2 regions of the Bacillus sp. 01N42_2 genome follow, and region 2 is predicted to be linked to the other one. Evidence: predicted binding sites of a transcription regulator. Region 2 holds the regulator's gene; the other holds the start of a gene.
What was found. The regulator Rex, encoded in region 2, represses fermentation and respiration genes when NADH is low (regulators of the CRP and FNR family bind a similar motif). The targets are predictions, from matches to a motif close to TTGTGAAATATTTCACAA.

Region 1 (3,415 bases), on a different contig from region 2:
AGCGGGACTATTTACGGTGTGAGATCGAGTGTGAAAACTGTCCGCTTGAGATCTGCAATATTGACTGAAAAAACAAGGACAGCCGGTGTCCTTGTTTTTCAATTTGTGATACATATACACATGACGGCGAAAAAGAAGCCGGCATTTGAGATTTCCAGAATGCCGATCGTTTTCGCGGGCCAATTTCTCCCGTGAAAAAAACCACGCCCGCAAACTGCTGGGGATAAAAGCGAGAAATGCCCAGCCTGCTCCGAGAAGACACGATAAAAAGGGGAGCAGCAAATGATAGCCCCATGACCAGTACGCAAATGTTCTGTTTTTTTTTCTCCCGGATGACTGACTTCACATAAAAGGAACTTCCGATAAAAAATAAAGCAGATTGAGAGAGAATAAACCAAGCCCAGCCGTCAAGGGTTCCCGTCCCAAGCCAGCAGCTCGCAAGCCCGCCTGAACAAAAGAACAAAACTCCCGCCATATCATTCACGAGTGCCCGTTCGTTTTTTCGGCGGGCATAATGCATATGGATAAGAAACAGCGGCAATAAAGAAAGGCCGACCCAGACGAGCTGCGGTTTATGATAGATAGAAATGATCAAAAAGCAGCAGGCCGGAAAACCGTAAATAGATATCCACTTTTGATAGGGTTTGAGCCGTTTCTTTTTCAAGGCGAGCGAAACGGGATAAACCGTTAAGTAAAGGAAAAGCCAGCCCAGAAGGAGCGGAATATGCCAGAAAACCGGGCCTCCTTTGACCATGCCGAGTAAAAACGGAATCAGCAGCATCGCCCATGCGCCGTGCTGATTCGGAATCATCACCTTCATCGAAATCCTCCTTTTGTATGTCATTATAAATGCAGGCATCCTCCTGATAAGTGATATTCATCATACAAGCTGTGAAATACATCACTGCCGCACAGGCTCAATCGGGCTACACTAAAGCTATCATCAGCACAGGAGGCTTTCCTATGAATCAGTGTGACTATTTATTATTTCTGAAACAACTTCCTATGTTTAACGAAGTGCCCCTGTCCATTGTCGAAACTTTGCTGAAAAACGGGACGTTTATCAGCGGATCATCTGATCAGTCCCCATCCTTTCTTCATTCACAATCCGTTTATATTGTATTAAAAGGCAGTATCCGTTTTAAGGACAGCAGGCTGCCTGAAGGATCGCAAACCGTTGCGCTGTGGGAAAAAGGCGATGTGTTTCCGATTGATGAAAAAGGCGGGCATTCTTTATCGCCTTTTATCTCAGTCAATGCCTCACCGGACATTCTGGCACTACATATTCCATATTCCGTTTTTAAGCAGATGATGTCTTACCATCCGCGGCTGCAAATGAATTTTTTGGCGATGCTTCAGCAAAATGTCTTTTGTTCCTATCAGTTGTTTTTGAGGTACCTGCATACATCACGCGATGAAAACGCCGAGCCCGGTTCTTAAATAGAGCCGGTTTTTTTCTTTGAAAGAAAACGTCCTGCCATGAACGCCGCCGTCTTTCCTGCTCCTTTGTGTGAACGTTTTGTGAATAAAGCAGAGTGTGTGACATAGTTCACAAGGAAATGCGCTCTCCCTGTTTATAGTGTATGTAGCATCACCTGACTCAGAAGGAGTGAACGATCATGAAGAAAAAGAAAATGAGTCCGCTGTTCAGGAGATTAAACTATTTTTCTCCTATCGAACATCATTCAAATAAACATAGCCAAACCACTAGCGAAGATCGTGATTGGGAGAATGTATACAGAAACAGATGGCAGTACGACAAAGTCGTTCGCTCCACCCACGGCGTCAACTGCACGGGTTCTTGCAGCTGGAATATTTACGTGAAAAACGGAATTGTCACGTGGGAAGGACAAAACTTGAATTATCCATCAACAGGCCCGGATATGCCTGATTTCGAACCGAGAGGCTGTCCGCGGGGCGCCAGTTTTTCGTGGTACATCTACAGCCCGCTCCGTGTGAAATATCCGTACGTGCGCGGTGTGCTGGTCAATTTGTGGCGGGAAGCACTGCAGGCGCATCAAAATCCGCTTGATGCCTGGAAATCAATTGTTGAAAACCCTGAAAAAGCGAAGTCTTATAAACAGGCAAGAGGGAAAGGCGGATTTGTGCGCGCTGAATGGTCTGAGGTGCTGAAGCTGATTTCAGCCTCTCTGCTGTATACAGTCATGAAATACGGGCCTGACCGGAATGTCGGCTTTTCTCCGATTCCGGCGATGTCCATGATCAGCCACGCATCAGGTTCGCGATTCATGTCTTTAATCGGCGGTCCTATGCTCAGTTTCTATGACTGGTATGCGGATCTTCCGCCGGCGTCCCCGCAAATTTGGGGCGACCAGACGGACGTTCCGGAAAGCAGTGATTGGTACAATTCAGGCTATATCATCACATGGGGTTCCAACGTTCCGTTAACGAGAACGCCTGACGCACATTTTTTGGCGGAAGCCCGCTATAAAGGCGCTAAGGTCATTTCGATCAGTCCGGATTTTGCGGAATCCTCAAAGTTCGCCGATGACTGGCTCAGTATCCGCCAAGGGACTGACGGGGCGCTTGCGATGGCAATGGGGCATGTCATTTTGCAGGAATTTTACGTGAATCAAGAGACGGAGCGGTTTATCAAGTATGCGAAGCAATACACGGATTTTCCATTCCTCGTCACTCTGTCAAAAGAAAACGGTGTATACACAGCGGGCCGGTTTCTGCATGCGAAGGATATCGGGCGGCAGACAAAGCATGATCAATGGAAGCCTGCAGTCTGGAATGAACAGACTAACGAATTTGCCATACCGCAAGGGACAATGGGCTCCCGCTGGGACGGGCAGCAGAAATGGAACCTGCATATGATCGATGAAGACACCGGGGAACCGATTGAACCCCGTCTCTCTGTGCTTGGAATAGAGGACGAAATCGGCTCGGTGCGCATTCCGTATTTTTCAAATGACGGAAACAAAGTGCTCAAGCGGGATCTTCCTATTAAAAAACTGGATCTGAACGGCGAAGAGACGTACGTCACGACCGTGTTTGACTTGATATTGGCCAATTACGGCGTGAACCGGGGCATCGGCGGACAATCAGCCGCATCTTATGATGATCCTGAGCCGTTTACACCTGGCTGGCAGGAACAGATCACAGGAATCAAAAAAGAAGCTGTCATTAAGATTGCGAGAGAGTTTGCTCAAAATGCGATTGATACTGACGGCAGATCCATGATTATCGTCGGAGCGGGGATTAACCACTGGTTCAATTCCGACACAATCTACCGCGCGGTGTTAAATCTTGTTTTACTCGTAGGCGCCCAAGGCGTAAACGGCGGAGGCTGGGCTCATTATGTCGGGCAGGAAAAGCTCCGTCCGGCTGAAGGGTGGCAAACGATCGCAACCGCAAAGGACTGGGAAGGCGTGCCTAAGCTGCAAAACGG
Region 2 (3,415 bases):
CAGCATAGTGAACAAATGCAATTAATTATTGGAGGATTGTTTGTATGAGGAACCCAATGACTTGGGGCTTGATTTATTTCGCAGTCGGCTGTATCTTTACGTATTTGGCCGCAAGCTCGCCGGGAAGCATGTGGTCTTTTTATTCCATACTGCTGATGGTTTTCGCCGCTTATAATATCAGCATCTCGTTTAAAATGTTCGCTTTCTCATTTAAAGTGAAGAAAAATCAAAAATAAAAGAAAAGCCATTTCTCATCATGGAGAAATGGCTTTTTTTATGCTGATACGTCCTGATCGGATTCGCTGCTGCCGGTCTGCCTTTTCCGGTACGCCGCTTTTGAGATTAGGATACTGATCTCATATAAAATGCAAAGCGGAATCGTAATCATCAAGTGAGACAGCAGCTCAGGCGGCGCAATCATCGCGGCGATCACGAGCAGCACAAAATACGCGTACTTCCTGATCTTCGATAAAAACATCGGCGTGACAACCCCGAGCCTCGTTAAAAACATGATCAGCACCGGCATCTGAAACAGCAGCCCGAACGGAATCGTCAGCTGCAGCAGAAAATGAAAGTACTCGCTGATTCCGATCACCTGATTGACATCCAAGTCATTCGAGACCCGCTTCATAAAATCAACGACCAGCGGAAATAAAATATAATAAGAAAATGACACACCGCCGACAAACAGCACGATCGAAATCGGAATATAGCTGAGTGTTACTTTGCGCTCCTTTTCATACAGCCCCGGGCTGACAAACGCCCAAATCTGATAGAGAATAATCGGCGAAGTCAAAATGATGCCGATAATAAACGCGAACTGCAAAAAGATAAACAGCGGATCCGTCAGGTTAAAAGCATTAAGGGTGAGCTCTTTTACTTCATCGGCTTTTTGAAGATACACAATGATAGGTTTTGCCAGAAAAAAGCCGGCAATAAAGAAAACCGTAAAGGATAACGCCACAATCAGCAATCGTTTCCGAAGTTCGGCAATATGCTCCACAAGCGTCATTTGATTCACTCTCATACGCGTCATCCTATCTTACTGTTCTTCTTTCTTTTTTTCCTCTTCTTCACCGGCTAATCCCTTAGTGGCGTTCTTAAATTCACGAAGCGTGTCCCCCGCGGCTTTTCCTAACTCGGGAAGCTTCTTCGGACCGAAAATAATCACCGCCACCACACCGATAACAGCCAGGCTTCCAGGACCGATCATGTGCAGCTCCTCCTTTCGTTATTCAATTTCTTCCAAAACAGAATAATGCTTTAAGAAATAAACCAATGATTGAAGCTCTACAGCTAAATCTATATGATGAATTCGAATGTGATCCGGCACATTCAAACGGGCCGGCGTAAAGTTAAGGATTCCCTTGATTCCGAGCGACACGAGCCGATCGGTGATTGACTGCGCGGCAACCGCCGGAACGGTAAGAATCGCCACGGGTTCATCCTTAATGTGAAGTTCTAAATCATTAAGATCATAGACAGGCACGCCGCCTACCTCAGTTCCTATTTTACTCTGATTCACATCAAAAGCCATAGATATTTTTGTGTTATTATTTTTTGTGAAATTATAGTGAAGAAACGCCGTCCCTAAATTCCCGACACCGATCAAAATGACGTTCGTCGTTTCATCCTGATCCAATGTTTTTCTGAAAAATGACAGCAGGTAATCCACATTATAGCCGTATCCTTTTTTGCCGAGCGCCCCGAAATAGGAAAAATCCCGGCGGATCGTGGCCGAATCGACTTTTACCGCATCGCTCAGTTCAGCAGATGAAACGCGCTGCTTTCCTGACGCGTGTAAATTCTTTAAAAAGCGGTAATAAAGCGGCAGCCGTTTTGCTGTCGCCTGCGGAATTTTTGATTGATCCTTGTTCATGATTGGTCCTCCACTTTATACTCAGATGCATCTCTTTTAAAATCACCGTTTTTGCCTCCCGTTTTTTCCATGAGGCAGGTCGGGCCGATGACCATTCCTTTATCCAGCGCCTTGCACATGTCATAAACGGTCAGAGCGCAGACTGAAGCAGAAGTTAGCGCTTCCATTTCCACACCTGTACTCCCTTTCGTTTTTACGCTTGCCTGTATATGAAGAACGGCTTCGGAATCCTTTTCCTCCCAGCCGAATGAAATGTCGACGCTGCTTAAAGAAAGCGGGTGGCACATCGGGATAATCGCTGAGGTCTGCTTTGCAGCCATGATTCCGGCCACCTGTGCGACAGCCAGTACGTCTCCTTTTCCGATCTCGCGGTTTTTGATTCTGCTGTACACGTCATGCTTCATGTGTACGCTGGATATTGCAGCGGCAGTACGGACTGTTGAAGATTTATCGCTTATATCCACCATGCGGGCACGGCCTTCTTCATTAAAATGAGAAAATCCATTCATATTTAAACTCTCCTTACTTCTGATCATACACTATTTTCTCCCTGATGTCTTATCCTATAATGTTCCAATTCTGATGTATTGTTTGCTGACAGCAGGTTGATAAGCTACACTTAACTTATTATAACAGAGGTGAAATAATATGATGATCTTACAAATTAATCAGCTGTCCAAATCTTTTGGCGCTGATCCTATTTTAAACAATATAAAGCTTGAAGTCAGATCTCGGGATCGCATCGCCATTGTAGGCAGAAACGGAGCGGGCAAATCAACTCTCCTTAAAATTATCGCAGGTCACCTTTCATATGAAAAGGGTGAATTAATCAAACCGAAAGAATTAACGATGGGATATCTTGCCCAGCACACAGGCTTGGAATCCCAGCTTACCATAAAAGAAGAACTGCTGAGTGTTTTTGATTTCCTGAAAGCAATGGAAAAAGAAATGCGTTCTATTGAAGAAAAGATGGCTACGGCCGCCCCCGCGGAGCTTGAGACGCTGATGAAAACCTATGACAGGCTTCAGCAGGACTTCAAGGATAAAGGCGGCTACCAGTATGAAGCAGACGTCCGTTCTATCCTTCACGGCCTCGGTTTCGGGAAATTTGACGATTCCGTGAAAGTGCAAAGCCTGAGCGGCGGTCAGAAAACAAGGCTTGCTCTCGGCAAGCTGCTTCTGACCCAGCCTGATCTGCTTATTTTGGATGAACCGACGAACCATCTCGACATCGACACGCTTACATGGCTTGAGCATTATTTACAGGGATATTCAGGCGCCATCCTGATTGTCTCCCACGACAGATATTTCCTTGATAAAGTCGTCAGCCAAGTGTACGAGGTCTCACGGACAGAAAGCAAAAAATACCTCGGCAACTACAGCGCCTATTTAGAACAAAAAGCTGAGCAGTATGAGAAAGACCTGAAGCTGTATGAAAAACAGCAGGACGAAATCGCCAAGCTCCAAGATTTTGTCGACCGCAATCTGGCCAGAGCATCAACAACGAAAAGAGCCCAGAGCAGACGAAAGCAGCTT

Region 1: the regulator Rex is predicted to act here: its motif matches at 1,538-1,555, upstream of AC1DN5_RS02470 (nitrate reductase subunit alpha).

The regions. Positions count from the first base shown of each region.
Region 1 covers NZ_JBFTRO010000001.1:468,374-471,788, reverse strand. The annotation lists gene fnr (fumarate/nitrate reduction transcriptional regulator Fnr) at 1-68, shown strand, start outside; partial or broken gene AC1DN5_RS02480 (YwiC-like family protein) at 99-820, opposite strand; gene AC1DN5_RS02475 (cyclic nucleotide-binding domain-containing protein) at 964-1,440, shown strand; gene AC1DN5_RS02470 (nitrate reductase subunit alpha) at 1,620-3,415, shown strand, end outside.
Region 2 covers NZ_JBFTRO010000009.1:5,420-8,834, reverse strand. The annotation lists gene AC1DN5_RS16800 (CPBP family intramembrane glutamic endopeptidase) at 1-48, shown strand, start outside; gene AC1DN5_RS16795 (YdiK family protein) at 45-236, shown strand; gene tatC (twin-arginine translocase subunit TatC) at 275-1,036, opposite strand; gene AC1DN5_RS16785 (twin-arginine translocase TatA/TatE family subunit) at 1,043-1,213, opposite strand; gene AC1DN5_RS16780 (redox-sensing transcriptional repressor Rex) at 1,232-1,879, opposite strand; gene moaC (cyclic pyranopterin monophosphate synthase MoaC) at 1,876-2,388, opposite strand; gene AC1DN5_RS16770 (ABC-F family ATP-binding cassette domain-containing protein) at 2,528-3,415, shown strand, end outside.